One region of the Gymnodinialimonas sp. genome, then DNA from elsewhere that is predicted to be linked to it. Evidence: riboswitches for the same ligand, from Rfam matches in the RefSeq annotation. Region 1 holds a riboswitch; the other holds the start of a gene.

Region 1 (7,441 bases):
GCGCGCCAGGATCACAAGCGCCCGCGCGGCTTAGTCTGACCCGAAGAAGGTGAAACAGGCGTCGAGCGTCTGGGCCAGTTCGGCCTCAAGCGAGGTTTCCGGCACCAGATCCAGCGCCCGCAGCCTGTCGATGCTGAACTCCAGCGGCGCGGCGTTGCTTACCGTTGCGGGCGCTGGGCCGTAGTGAATGGCGATGTCCTGGCCGGTGCGGGCCTGGTAGGCCGCCTGGATCATCTGCGCGATGGTGCCGACGGTCTCGGTCCGGCCGTTGCCGAGGTTGAACGCCCCCTCGCCCAGGTCCGCGCGCGGCCTTTGCCCCAGCGCGGCGGCGATACGCACGACGTCTGAAAGGGGCACGAAATCGCGCGCCTGCGTGCCGTCCGACTGCAGCCGCAGCTCACCCCGTTCGACCGCCATACGGCAGAGGTCCGTGGCGACCAGCGTCCAGCGGTCAACGTGAGCGTGCAGGGGCGCGCCGACAGCGTTGGAGAGGCGGATATTCACCGCCTCGATCCTGCCCATGGCGTCACAGCGCTGGACGAAATGTTCGACCGCCAGATTGGTGATGGCATAGGGATGCGTGGGCTTGGTGGGGCTGGCTTCCGTGATCCGCCCCACAAGCGGGCCGTAGATATGGGCGGTAGAGAAGTTCACGAACCGCCTCACCTCGGCGTCCACGGCGGCATCCAGCGCATTGAGGGAGGCGGTGATCGTGTCCGTCACCGCGCGCTGCGGGTCTTGGCCTGCCACGATCTCATTGGCGCCGGCGAGGTGATAGACAATATCCACGCCTTCCATGGCAGCGCGCAGGCTGGCCTTGTCGCTGAAATCGACCTGCGCCACTGCGGCCCCCGGCAGATAGGGCAGCGCATGAACCGGCTGGCGGGTCGAGACGACAACCTCTGCCCCCTCGCCCGCAAGATAAGCGGCGAGGCGGGCGCCGACATAGCCGGTGCCGCCGGTGACGAGGACGCGGGTCATTGGTGCTTCAAGGCCCAGTCGTAGCCGATGTCATTGTCAAACGGATCGCAGCGCATGATCTCGTCCGGGTCATGGGGGATCGAGGAGCAATTCGCAACGATGGCGGGCGTCGAGCTGATGCCTTTGAACCCGTTCCAGACCATCGGCGGCACGGTAACAAGGTTGTAGCTGTCGGGGCCAAGGAAGACCTCTTGCAGCACGCCTTTGGTCGGGCTGTCGTCGCGGTCATCGTAAAGGACAAACTTGATCGCCCCGTAGGGCACCGCGTAGTTCAGGATCATCTTCTTGTGGATGTGCCAGGCCTTGATGACGCCGGGATTGACGACCGAAAAATAGATCTCGCCGAAATCCTGGAACACGTCGTCCGTGGATTTGAGCATATGCATGATCTTGCCACGCTCATCCACAATCTGGCGGCGCGGCTCGATCTTCACGCCTTCAATCATACTCGCCATTTCTGGTCCTTCTCGTATTGCTCGATCTGGGCGGCGGTGATCTGGGTGGCGTCGCCGCCGCCTTCCACCGCGCGATACCAATCGATTGTGTTGGTCACGCTGCTTTCAAAATCCCAGGCGGTGTGCCAGCCCAGCAACTTGTAGGCCTTGTCGGAGTTGAGCGACAAAAGCCCCGCCTCGCGCGGGGCGTTGGGGTCGGGGCGGGCTTCGGCGGTGCCGCTGCCCCAGGCCTCGATGGCCGTCTCGACGAAGGCCGCAACCGATTGGTTGGCGGAGACATCGGGGCCGAAGTTCCACGCCCCGCGACAGGTCAGCGGGTCGTCCAACAGCTTGGCTGCGAGGGTCAGGTAGCCGCCCAGCGGCTCCAGCACATGCTGCCAGGGCCTTGTGGCATTGGGGTTGCGCATGGGCACCGGCTGCCCGGCGGAGAGGGCGCGCACGATATCCGGCGTGATGCGATCTTCCGAGTAATCGCCGCCGCCAATCACATTGCCCGCCCGGACCGAGGCATAGCCGAGCGTCGGGATTTCCGAGAAGAACGACTGAACCCAGGCCTCGAACGCCACTTCCATGGCCGCCTTGGAGGCGCTGTAGGGGTCCTTGCCGCCCAAGCGGTCAGTCTCGCGGTAGCCCCAGACCCATTCGTTATTCTGGTAGCATTTGTCGGACGACACGCTGATCAACGCGCGCAACGTTTCCGCATGGCGGCGCGTGGCCTCCCAGACGTTGATCGAGCCCATGACATTGGTCGAGAAGCTTTCGACCGGGTCGCGGTAGCTTTGGCGCACCAGCGCTTGCGCGGCCAGGTGCAGCACCACCTCGGGGCGGGCCTGTTCAAAGGCCGCGTCGACGGCGGCTGCGTCGCGGATGTCACCGTCAGTGTGTTGAATGATATCGCGCAGGCCCAGCCGGGCGAACAGCGTCTCGGGGCCGGTTTCGGGCAGGGCGAGGCCATGGACCTCGGCCCCCATGCGTTGCAGCCAAAGGGCCAGCCAGGCGCCCTTGAACCCGGTGTCCCCCGTCAGCAGAACCCGCTTGCCCGCAAACGCACTTTCCAGAGGCGTCACCATCGTTTCCACGCGGCCTTGTCGCTATCGATCAGACCCTGCATCAGCTTCCAGTCGCGGTAGGTGTCCATGCACTGCCAGAAGCCCGCGTGATCGTACATCACCAGCTCTTCGGCCTGCACCAGACGATCCATCGGCTGATCCTCGAACACTTCGTCGTCTTCGCCGCTGAGGTGGTCGAACATCGCCTGCGAGGCGACAAAGAACCCGCCCGAGATGCGCCCGCCGCTGACCTGCGGCTTCTCATTAAAGCCCGTCACGCGGCCCCCCTCGGTCGAGACGATTTCGCCGAAGCGGCCCGGAGGCGACACGCCGGTGACGGTCAGGGCCTTGCCATGGCTGGCGTGGAAATCGCGCAGGCTGTCGAGGTCCACATCGCTGAGGCCATCGCCGTAGGTCAGAAAGAAGCTCTCCTCCCCCGCGACGAACTGCTTGATCCGCGCGATGCGCCCGCCGGTCATCGTCTCGGTGCCTGTGTCGATGATCTGCAGGTTCCACCCGGCCTCATCATGGAGGTAGTCGATTTTCGGGGCCTGACCATCGCCGATCGTCAGGGAGATATTGCTGAACTGATGGTCGTAGTTGAGAAAGTAATCCTTGATCACGTAGCTCTTGTAACCCGTGCAGAGCACAAAGTCGGTATGCCCGTAGCTGGCGAAGTATTTCATGATGTGCCACAGCATCGGACGCCCGCCGATTTCGACCATCGGCTTGGGGACATCGTCGGCAACGCCGCGGATGCGGGTGCCGTAGCCGCCGCAAAGAATTACAACTTTCATCCTGTCTCGCCTCGCTCGTTTTTTATTCTGCTTTTATTCTGCCGCTTCGGTCTCGAAGTATCCCATGGCCTCGGCGATAATTCGACCGCTGTCGGAGTTCAACACAAGCTCCACCGTCTGCTTATGAATCGATATCGCCCCCTCGTGAAGGTCCGACAGGATCGGATCGTCCATCAGCGTTTTGTGCAGGGCTTTGTAGCCATAGGGGACGTGATGCTTGATCGGGGTGTTATCCAGGCCCACGTTGCGCCGCGTCCAATAGTCGGTGAAGACGTTGATCGCCTTCTGATCCAGCTTCAGGCCCGATCCGCCGGTCAACGGATTGCCCCGGTTCACCTTCACCAGGAAGCTGTCCATCGAGCGGATGGAGTAATGGTTGACCCGCCCCAGATCCAAGCTGCCGTTACACTCCAAGGAATTGACCTTGTTGTTGGTGAAATGGTCCGACATCTCGCGCCCGCTGCCGTCCACCCACCTTTGGTTGGTGCTGGGGAAGTCCTTGAACTTGGGCCTGTGGTTGCGGAACATGGCCGTGGGTTGCGGCGCGCGCATCAGCGTCTTGACCGAGGCGACCTTGGGCGGCGCGTCGTTGTCGAAGGCTGAGAACTCAGCGCCCGGGCGCGTGAACACGCCCTGCACCTTGCCGTCCCCGATCCCGCGCACCCGGTTGGAGTTGTGGCCGAGGACCGTGAAGCTCATCAGATCAAACGGCTCCGTGGCTTCAAACAGATCCTTCAGCCGGTGCCGCCCGACCGTGACGTCCACGAATTCATCGGCATCGACCGTGATGATCCACTGGGCGTCTTCATAGCGCGCGAACTTCGTGGCATAGCGCAGCGCGCCCACCTGCCACGACGGGATCTGACGGAAGATGCGCTTTGGGTTCGGCGCGTGGCGCAGGTAGCCCAGACGGTCAAGACGCTCCAGCATGTGGTCGGTGCCGTCGTCGCAATCGGCGGAGAAGACGATGAAATCCTCGACACCCAGGGCTTTGTGGTGGGCAACCCATTCCAGGATATAGGGCGCTTCGTCCTTCATGATGGCGACCATTAGAACGCCCGATGGGTTTGTCATATCACGCTACTCACTGTGTTTTTTGTTGTGCAGGGGGCTTGGCGCGGCAGGGACCCCGCGCCCGGAATCCCAGGGCGGGTCCTGCCTTTCAGGGCAGGAATGCGACTGTGCCGTGATGCCCATAGGGGTGCCCATGCTGTTTTGTTCTTCTGCTCGCCCCAAGTATGCGGCGTCCGGGGCGCGCTAATCAAGACCGGCGGCGGCGATTGGGCCTTCAACGGGCGATCCGGCCCCGGTTGCGGCCCAGGTGATGCACGCGCGCTACGCCCCGGGCGGGGATGCGGGCTGCCGAGCCGTCCGACAAAAGTGACAGCGCGCGTGTCGCTGGCGATTGACATTGCCGGTGTGAATGCGTTTGGTTTCCGCGTCAGCACGGTCGCCACTTCCCGGTGGCGCTAAGAGGGAACGAGGTGCGGGTGATCCACCCAATGCCTTGACTGCCCCCGCAACTGTAAGCGGATTGTTGACGCCAAATATGCCACTGACCGCATCGGCGGTTGGGAAGGTCGGCGTCAGTTTACCCCGCGAGTCAGGAGACCTGCCTGCTGAGAGACAACGATCAACCAGGCGGGGTGTCTGGTGGGAGTGGACCTATGCGTGACGCCAAACGGGCGACTAATCCTTTCCGCATTCGTGCGGCGCTTGCGCCGTCTGGGCCGACCTGCCTCCGTCTTTCGGAGGGATGGGGACGGTGGCGAAGACGGACGTAACCCTTTCAATTTGCCTGCGCTGCCGCGACGGGCGCGAGACGCGGGATACCGATCTGGATCAGCGCGGTGGGCGGCGATTGGCGCGCGCCGTTGCGGCTGGTTTCTGCGCCAGAGATGCGGCACGGCTTGGCGTGCGACTGCGCGGCGTGAACTGCATGAGCCAATGCAAACGCCCCTGCGCCATCGCGCTGTCGGGTGCGGCGCGGTTTACCTACCTTTTCGGTGATCTCGACCCAAAGCGGCACGCCGCCGAGGTTCTGGAGGTTGCCGCAGCCTACGCGCGCACCGACACGGGCTTTCTGCCCCGCCCCGCCCGACCCGAAGTTCTACAGGCCGGCATCCTTGGCCGCATTCCACCCCATTGTTTCAGCGGCGACCTTGTCGAATCGCTGGACACGACACACACCCCAATACTGGAGACTGAACCGCAATGACCCCAACCTTTTTGCCCAAGGCCCTGGCCGCAACAGCACTTCTGGCGCTTATGCCACTGGCCGCCCCCGCCCAGGACATCACCATTGGCCAGACGTTCCTCGCCTCGGGCCTCGACCCGTCCGAGGGCTCTAACGGGTGGGCCGTGGTCAGCCACGGCATCGGCGAGCAATTGTTCACAGTCTCGCGCGAGGGCGAGGTCGTGCCGAACCTCGCGGCCTCGGCCCGCGCCAACGACGATGGCACCTGGACGATAGAGCTGGCCGCGGATCGCTTCTTCTCGGACGGCACCCCCGTGACGGCAGCCGCCGTGGCCGAGGCGCTGAACCGCACGGGTGAGGCCAACCCCTCGGCCCGCGCGACGGCGGGGCGGCTGGTCTTCACGGTGGTCGACGACACCACGCTGAACGTCGAAACCGAGCAGCCCACCACGATCCTGCCCTCGATCCTCGCGGAATGGGCCTTCCCGGTCTACCGTTTGGAGGGCGACACGGTGGTGTTCACCGGCCCCTTTGCGGTCGAAAGCTTTGAATCCGGCGGCTCCATCGAGATGGTCCCCAACGCCTTCTACGCAGGCGCGGAAGATCGCCCCAACATCACCCTGCGCCGCATCGCCGATGGCCAGTCCCTGGCGCTGGCCTTCGCGTCGGGCGAATTGGACATGGCCTTCAACCTGCCGGTGGAAACCCTGCCGATGCTGGACGCGGCCGAGGGCGACACCGTCTCTTTCCCCGTCGCCTACCAATACATGATGTGGATGAACACGCGCACGCCCGCGCTATCGGATGCCCGTGTGCGCCAGGCCATCGACATGGCGATCAGCCGCGATGACCTGGTCACGGGCGCCCAGGCCGGCGTGCCCGCCACCGGGGCTTTCGCGGGAAGCTATCCCTTCGCCGCTACAGGTGCCCTGCCCTACGACCCTGCTGCCGCTGCTGCCCTTCTGGATGACGCAGGCTGGACTCTGGGAGAGGGCGGCAGGCGTATGCGCGATGGCACGGCGCTGGAGCTGGTGCTTTACGCCTACCCCCAGCGCCCCGATCTAGTGACTTTCCAGCCGATCATCCGCGCGGCTCTGGCCGATCTGGGCATCACCGTCACCACGCAAATCACCGAAAGCCCCGGCGACGTGGCGGGCAGCGGCGCCTATGACCTGTTCCTTTGGGCACAACATACGGCTCCTGCGGGTGATCCGGGCCTGTTCTTGTCGCTGTTCTTCGAGACGGACGCGGCCCGAAACTATGCCGGATGGTCGAACCCCGACTATGACTCGCTGATTGCCGACCTGCGCGCCGAGGGTGGTCCCCAGGCCCGCATCGACCTGGCGCTGCAAGCCCAGGAGATAATCGCCGAGGGCGCGCCGGTGTCCTTCCTGGTCACGCCTGAATGGCACGTCGGCCTGTCGCCCGCCCTGGCCGGGTATGAGCCCTGGGGCTCGGACTACTACGTGATCCGACCCGACCTCGTCGCAGCAGAATGACACCGGCGGCGGCACAAACCTGTCTGCGGCTTGTGCTGTCATGGTTGGCTGTCGTCGCCGCCGCCTTTTTCCTGCTGCGCCTGATGCCCGGCGACCCGGTCGAGATCTTCCTTGACCACGTCAACATCCGCTCGGGTCCCGGTATCGTGGCCGAGTACCGCGCGCAGTGGGGCCTCGACGGCTCGCTCATCTCGCAATTCGCCCGCTGGCTTTCAGGCTTCATGCTGTTCGATTGGGGCGTGTCGTTTGAGACCGGGCGTCCCGTGGCAGAGGATTTCGCGGCGCGCCTGCCCTATTCCGCCGCCATCGGCTTTGGCGGCATGACGCTGGCCATCCTGGGCGGCTACGCCTTGGGGTTCGGCGCCGCTTTGACCCCGGGGGGATGGGCCGACATGGCCTCACGCGGGCTTGCCATTGCGGGCCAGGCCTTGCCCGCCTTTGCCGTCGGGCTGGTCATGCTTTG
Region 2 (7,441 bases), 1.0 Mb from region 1:
CACGAAGCGATCGATGCGGGTGAGGGCCTCGGCCGGACAAGAAGCGGCGTCGAGGCCCAAATCGCCTTCCACGCCAAGGGCTTGCGCCTCGGCGCGGATGTCGTCTTGCAGTCGGTCGCGGCGTTTGGGGTCCAGACCGTCGGCGTTGGAGAACTCGTCCAAAAGCGCCTCCAGCCGGACAAGTCTGGTGGGTGTTTTGGACGCCTTCATCGGTGGGGGCACATGGCCCAGGGTGACGGCACCGATGCGGCGTTTGGCTTGGGCCGCCTCGCCGGGGTCGTTGACGATGAAGGGGTAGATGACCGGAAGGCATTCGGTAAGGGCGTCGGGCCAGCAGTCGGCGGAAAGCGCCACGGATTTGCCCGGCAGCCATTCCAGCGTGCCATGGGCGCCGATGTGGATCAGGGCGTCGGCATGTCTTTGCATCCAAAGGTAGAAGGCGACGTAGGCATGGCGGGGCACGCGGGCCAGGTCATGGTATTCAGCGTCGCGCAGGGATGGATTACCGCGTTCAGGCTGCAAGGCGATGAGGGTCGCTCCGCGGCGGATGATCGGCAGGGCCAGTCCCTCCTCGGTCGCTGACGCGTCCTCCTCGCAGCCGCCCCATGCGGTGTGGAGATCGTCCTGAAGCGATGCGGGAAGAGTGCCCAAGGCGCGTTTGTAATCTGCGAAAGGCCAAATGATTTCAGCGGCTTCAAGGTCGTCGCCCGAGACGGAACCCGGCGCGTCATGCCCTGCCTCTGACAGGTCCGCGAGGATTGCATTGGCCGATGCGATGGCATCGAGACCGACGGCGTGGGCGGCGTTCCAGGAACGGCCGGGATAGGTGGAAAGGACCAGGGCGGGGGTCCGCTCAGAGGGTGGTTTCGTCGCCAGCGCGTGCCAGGCCGTAATGCGGTCCACCAGGTGTTCGACGCGCTCGGGGTGCGCGTTATGGGCATAGCGCGCGAATTGCAGATCGTCGTCGCGGGTGTCGGGCTCTTTGAACGAGGCGACGCCGGCGAAGATGCGCCCGTCGACCTCGGGCAGCACGACGTGCATGGCCAGATCGGCGGGTGACAAGCCGCGTTCGGCCTCGGCCCAAGCCTGCTCGCCAGAGGTGGCAAGGGCGACTTGGTAGACAGGAACCTGCGCCGCGTCGAGCGGCGACGCCCCCCCTGCCCCTTTGCCCGAGAACGACGTCGCATTGACGATGGCCACCGGCGAAAGATGCGCCACCTGGCGGGTCATCCATTCAGCCGCCATAGGGGCCTTGAGCGACGGTGCGAAGAGGCCCATGACCGAAAACCCCTTGGCGCGCAGGGCTTCGAACAGCGCACGGATCGGGGCGAGATCCGCCGAGACCAGGTACGATCGATAAAACGTCACCAGAATGAGCGGCTGGGAGTGGACGGCGAGGACCGGGCAGCAGACGCCATCCTCTGGCGTCCATCCCCCAACGCTCGGCAGCCCTTTGGCGCCCCGGACGGGACCCGCGTAAAGACCCGACGCGAGGGCCATTTGCGCCAGAGCCGCCTGGGCCGCGACCTCTCCGCCCGCATCGCAGAGGTGCTGGAGGCGGCGCAGGGTGGAAACGGGCAGCGTGGAGATATCATCGAGCCGCGTGTCCTCTCGCCCATCGGCGGGCAGGACGGCCAAAACGATGCCCTTGGCCCGGCAAAGCACCTCGATCTGTTGCAACCCATAGGGCCAGTACGGCACGCCGCCGATCAGGCGGATCAGGATGCCCTTCGCGCCAGAAAGCGTCTGCTCGATATAGGTATCGACCGACAGCGGATGCTTCAGCGCCGCGATGTTGGCCAGCCGAAGCGACGGCAAGGCACCGTTCGCACGGTGCCAGCCCGCCGCGAAAGCGCCGAGGTCGGAATCAGAAAGCGACAACACCACCAGATCTGCGGGCGTTTGCGCCAGATCTATTGGGGTCTCTGTCTCTTCTAACCCGTGGCTTTCGCGGAAGACGACGTGCATGGCATGCTACTCGGCGGCGGCCTGGGCGGGAGCCAGAACGGCGCGGATGGCATTGGGGTCCACGTCGTGATGCTCGGCGATCACCACAAGGCGGCCCTGGCGCGGTCGGTCGCCCCAGGGCTGGTCAAACTGGTGGCGGACGCGGGCACCCACGGCCTGGACCAGCAGGCGCATCGGCTTGCCGGAGACATTCGCATAGCCTTTGACGCGGAGGATGTTCTGGGTCTTGGCCAATTCCTCGATCCGGGCAACCAGTTCCAGCGGGTCGGAGACGTCAGGGATATCCACGACGATACTGTCGAAGTCGTCATGCTCGTGATCATGGTGGCCGTCATGGTGCGACGGGCGCGCATCCATGTCATCCTCTGCCGCCGCTTCCAGCCCAAGGATCACGCGGGGGTCCACGACGCCTTCGGCCACTTCAACCACCGGGATCGGACGCGGGGCCTCTGCCGCGATGATCGCTTTGGCCTTGGCGATGCCCTCGGGGCCCGCGAGATCGGGCTTGGTGAGCAGGATGATATCGGCGCAAGAGATCTGATCCTCGAACACCTCGGACAGGGGCGTTTCGTGGTCGATGCTTTCATCGGCCAAGCGCTGCGCATCGACCTTGGCGACATCCGTGGCAAAGCGGCCTGCCGCGACGGCTTCAGCATCGGCCAGAGCAATGACCCCGTCCACTGTAATCTTGGAGCGGATATCGGGCCAATCAAACGCCTTCAGAAGCGGCTTGGGCAGCGCAAGACCGGAGGTTTCAATCACGATATGCTCAGGGCGCGGGTCCAGGGCCATCAGCGCCTCGATCGTCGGGATGAAATCATCGGCAACGGTGCAGCAGATGCAGCCGTTGGCCAGTTCCATGATGTTTTCCGCCGGGCAATCGGGAATGGCGCAGCTTTTGAGGATGTCACCATCCACACCCACGTCGCCAAATTCGTTGACGACAATCGCCAGGCGCTTGCCGCCGGGGTTCTGCATGAGCTGTGAGATAAGCGTCGTCTTCCCCGAGCCCAGAAAGCCGGTGACGACGGTGACGGGAAGTTTTGCGAGGTCAGCCATGGTCTAGGCCTCCTTGGTCAGCACGGGCGGGATGCGCGCGATGCAGTTGCGTTTGAAGTGTTCGGGGCGCGAACGCCACGGGATCAGCCCGTCATGGGTGGCGTGATAAAGGGCAATCCCCTCGGCCAGCATGTCCGGATGCGACGCCTCCAGGAAATTTCCGTAGACATAGGTCCAGCGCGCGTCACCGCCGCGGATCGCGACTGAACAGCCGCTGTCGCAGTTCTGCAGGCATTCCATCGGGCGGATCGTGACGCCCTCGGGCATGTCGCGCTGGATCAGCTCGTTGTATAGCGCCTGGCCGGGGCGAATGCCCTCTTCCGGCGCCTCGGTGCCGCGCAGGCATTTGACGCAGACCAGCACTTCGGTCGGTGGGGGGGCAAATTTGTCGTCCATCAATCCTCCTCCGGGACACCCCGCCCGGGTCAAGTGTTGCGTTCATGATGGCAGGTCTCCTGGCTCACGGGTCAAAGCCTGCCCCGCGCCTTCCCGAAACCGCTTTGGTTTCAGTGGCATACGCGAGGCCGCTCACCGCTTACAGTTGCGGGGGCAGCCGCGGTGTCGCACCGCGTTCCCTCTAAGGCCCTTTCGGGCACCATCGGGGAAAGCCTGTTCACGGGCCAGCGGGCTTGTCAATCGGGGCGATTGCCGCCAAGCCTTTGAGCAACCGCAGGAGGAGCATGCCATGACAGACGAGAACGCTCGCCACGCCGAGAAAATGCGCAAGATCAAAGCCGCGCGCGACAAGATGATGGAGACCAAAACCGAAGAAAAAGGTCTGATCATGGTCCACACCGGGCCGGGCAAGGGGAAATCCTCCAGCGGGTTCGGCATGGTGATGCGGTCGATCCAGCATGGGATGGGCTGTGCTGTCGTGCAGTTCATCAAGGGCAATTGGGCGACCGGCGAGAAGAGCTTTCTGCGCGAGCGATTTGCCGATGAGTGCAGGTTCTTCGTGTCCGGTGAGGGGTTCACCTGGGAGACCCAGGACAAAGAGCGTGACATCGCCGCCGCCCAGAACGGCTGGAAGATCGCGAAAGAGCAGATCCTGGACCCGGAGATCGACTTCGTGCTGCTCGATGAGATCAACATCGCGCTGCGCTACGATTACCTGGATATCGACGAGGTGGTGGACTTCCTGCTGACGCAAAAGCCGCCGATGACCCATGTCTGCCTGACGGGCCGCAACGCCAAGCCCGAGTTGATCGAAGCGGCGGATCTGGTGACCGAGATGACGTTGATCAAACACCCGTTCCGCGACGGCGTGAAGGCGCAGAAGGGCGTGGAGTTCTGATGCCAAAGATCGCGGCCCCCAAGATCGAAGAAGGCGAGGATGAGATCGGCCGGTTTCGCGCCGAGTTGCTCTCGGACGCTGGCGGGCTGACCCAATTCGGCGCATTCATCGAAACGCTTTGGCCTGGCGGGGCGGCGTCCAAAAACCATTGGCACGCGCGCGAGGATGAGATGGTGCATGTGCTGGACGGGGTGGCGACGCTGGTGGAGGGGGGCGTGGAAACGGAGCTGCGCGCAGGCGACACGGCCTGTTTCAAGGCGGGCGTCGCAGTGGGGCATCACCTGGAGAACCGATCAGACTCTCCGGTGCGTTATCTGGTGATCGGCACACGTTCGGGCGACGATGTCGTGACGTATTCCCAAACCGGGGAAACTGTCACGATCAAAGACGGGGTGAAGATCTACCGCGACGCCGACGGCCGTGAGACGGCGCGCAAACCGTACCACGGGGCATAGATGACCCGCGCGGTGATGATCCAGGGCACGGGCTCGAACGTGGGCAAGTCGATGCTGGTCGCGGGGCTTTGCCGGATCGCGCGGGCCCGGGGCCTGTCGGTCGCGCCGTTCAAGCCGCAGAACATGTCGAACAACGCCGCCGTGACATCGGACGGCGGAGAGATCGGGCGCGCACAGGCGTTGCAGGCCTTGGCCTGCGGGTTGGCGCCGCATACGGATATGAACCCGGTTTTGTTGAAGCCTGAGTCGGAAACCGGGTCTCAGGTGGTCGTGCAGGGCAAACGGCTGACCACCGTGCGGGCGCGCGAATATGCGTCGCTGAAACCGCAGTTGCTCAGGTCCGTTCTGGAGAGCTTCGAGCGGCTGAAATCCCAGCACGATCTGGTAATCGTGGAAGGCGCGGGGTCTCCGGCGGAGGTCAACCTGCGCGCAGGCGACATCGCGAACATGGGGTTCGCGCAGGCCGCAAAGGTGCCAGTCGTGCTCTGCGGGGATATCGATCGGGGCGGTGTGATCGCACAGGTCGTGGGGACGCAAGCGGTGATGTCCAAGGAAGACAACGCGCTGGTCCGGGGCTTCATGATCAACAAGTTTCGCGGCGATCCTTCGCTGTTTGACGACGGCTACAAGCTGATCGAGGCGCACACCGGCTGGCGCGGGTTCGGCGTGATCCCCTGGTTTGCCGATGCCGGAAACCTGCCCGCCGAAGACGCGTTGGATATCACCACGCGCACCCGCGCCGAGGGGCTGCATATCGTCTGCCTGCGCCTGAGCCGCATCGCCAATTTCGACGACATGGACCCGCTCGCGCAAGAGCCCGGCGTGCGGTTGACGATGTTGAACGCCGGAGAGGCGATCCCCGGCGACGCCGACGTGGTGATCATCCCGGGCAGCAAATCCACGCGCGTAGACATGGCTTACTTGCGCACCCAAGGGTGGGACGTGGACCTCGCGGCGCATTTGCGGCGCGGCGGGCATGTGCTGGGGATTTGTGGTGGCTATCAGATGCTTGGCCACTCGGTCGCGGACCCAGTGGGGATCGAGGGGGCGGCAGGCACGGACAGCGGCCTAGGCCTGCTGGACGTCGAGACCGTCATGACCGGCGACAAGAGATTGACCGAGGTGCAGGCAGTGCATGCGCCCTCGGACACGCCCTTCAAGGGCTATGAGATCCACATCGGGCGCACCCAAGGCCCCGATTGCGCCCGCCCCTTCGCGAAGCTGAACGGCCAGCCGGAGGGGGCGATTTCCGCCAATGGCCGCGTCTCGGGCAGCTACCTGCACGGAATGTTTCGCGACGATGCCTTTCGCGCCGCCTGGCTGGCGCAGTTCGGTGTGGCGCAGTCGGTCAGCTATGATGCCACGGTAGAGGCGACGCTGGACAACCTTGCCGCGCATCTGGAGGCCGTGATGGATACCCGTGGCCTCCTGAACATCACGCTATAGACCCAGGAACTCTGCAATTGCCGCGTTGAACGCCTCGGGCGCGTTGATGTTGGCCACGTGGGCCGCATTGGGGATCGACACATATTGCCCCCCCGGCGTGGCATCGGCCATTTCCTGCATCACGGCGGGCGCGGCGCCCATGTCCTGATCGCCGCCGACATAGAAGATCGGCGCCTTGGCGTTCGGCAAATGGCGCAGGCAATCAAGGCCCTTGAGCGCGTGACAGCACGAGATATAGCCGCGCGGATCATTGGCGAGGATCATGGCTCGGACTTGCGTGACGCGCTCAGGATTGGCGACGCGCCAATCCTCGGTGAACCACGAGCCAAGCGTGCCCTCCACGATCGCCTCCAGCCCGCCGTCGGTCACGGCAGCAATGCGCGTGTCCCAGTTGGCCTGGAACGGCGGCGGCGCATCGGCGCGTGCGTCGGCGCAGACGACGCGGGTGATGCGGTCAGCATGATCCACCGCCAGGCCCATCCCCGTCATACCGCCCATCGACAGGCCCATGAACGCGGCCTGATCGATCTCTAGCGCGTCCATCAGGGCAATGACGTCAGCGTTGAGGTCCGCGAACGTCACGGGGCCCGTGGTGTCACTGCCGCCATGGCCGCGGGTGTCATAGCGCAGCACGCGGTATTTTGCCGTCAGCGCCTCGATCTGGTCGTCCCACATCGAAAGATCCGCCCCAAGGGAGTTGGAAAGGATCAACCAATCCTCCCCGGTTCCATCCATGTGGACATTCAACCCATGGCCGCCGATGTCCAGACGGCTCATTCTGCCGCTCGCAGCGCGGCCTCTGCCACGTCGATGGCGGGTTTCACCTGCTCGGCCAGCAACACCATGTTGCGCCGTGCCAGATCCACATCGGCCCAGTCCTTGCCCGCCACCAGAAGCGTGCCGAACTGGCCCGTCTGCTCGCGGAATTGCAGCAGCTCGTCCGTCACCTTGTCGGGCGTGCCCCAGATGATCAGGCGTTCACACACGTGATCCAGCGTCACCTCTTCATCGGGTTGATCTTTGTGTTCCTTGAACAGGTTGATCCGCCCGTGCTTTTTCAGCTTGGTGAACAGCTGGGAGTAGTAAAAGCGGTAGGGGCTGTTGGGATCGGTCGCATAGGCCCGTGCTGTGTCCATGTCGTCGGCCACGAAGACGCTTTTGGCGACACGCCAATTGGCCAGCTCTGCCGGGCGGCCAGCACGCTCGCACCCTTCAACGT

The links. A riboswitch is a leader RNA that binds a small molecule or an ion and turns the genes downstream of it on or off. The one in region 1 is predicted to bind cobalamin.
Region 2: it holds a riboswitch for cobalamin, as region 1 does, so the genes downstream of both, AC6I9R_RS08605 (DUF1636 family protein) here and AC6I9R_RS03700 (DUF1636 family protein) in region 1, are expected to answer to the same signal.

What each region holds. Positions count from the first base shown of each region.
Region 1 covers NZ_AP041059.1:730,876-738,316, reverse strand. Annotated here, with positions in the region: gene AC6I9R_RS03725 (NAD-dependent epimerase/dehydratase family protein) at 31-981, opposite strand; gene AC6I9R_RS03720 (dTDP-4-dehydrorhamnose 3,5-epimerase family protein) at 978-1,436, opposite strand; gene rfbG (CDP-glucose 4,6-dehydratase) at 1,424-2,506, opposite strand; gene AC6I9R_RS03710 (glucose-1-phosphate cytidylyltransferase) at 2,500-3,282, opposite strand; gene AC6I9R_RS03705 (glycosyltransferase family 2 protein) at 3,316-4,320, opposite strand; cobalamin riboswitch at 4,712-4,916, shown strand; gene AC6I9R_RS03700 (DUF1636 family protein) at 5,048-5,500, shown strand; gene AC6I9R_RS03695 (ABC transporter substrate-binding protein) at 5,497-6,978, shown strand; gene AC6I9R_RS03690 (ABC transporter permease) at 7,011-7,441, shown strand, end outside.
Region 2 covers NZ_AP041059.1:1,737,209-1,744,649, reverse strand. Annotated here, with positions in the region: gene cobN (cobaltochelatase subunit CobN) at 1-1,968, opposite strand, end outside; gene cobW (cobalamin biosynthesis protein CobW) at 1,975-3,027, opposite strand; gene AC6I9R_RS08605 (DUF1636 family protein) at 3,031-3,423, opposite strand; cobalamin riboswitch at 3,456-3,642, opposite strand; gene cobO (cob(I)yrinic acid a,c-diamide adenosyltransferase) at 3,713-4,321, shown strand; gene AC6I9R_RS08595 (cupin domain-containing protein) at 4,321-4,776, shown strand; gene AC6I9R_RS08590 (cobyric acid synthase) at 4,777-6,222, shown strand; gene pcaD (3-oxoadipate enol-lactonase) at 6,217-6,999, opposite strand; gene AC6I9R_RS08580 (LLM class flavin-dependent oxidoreductase) at 6,996-7,441, opposite strand, start outside.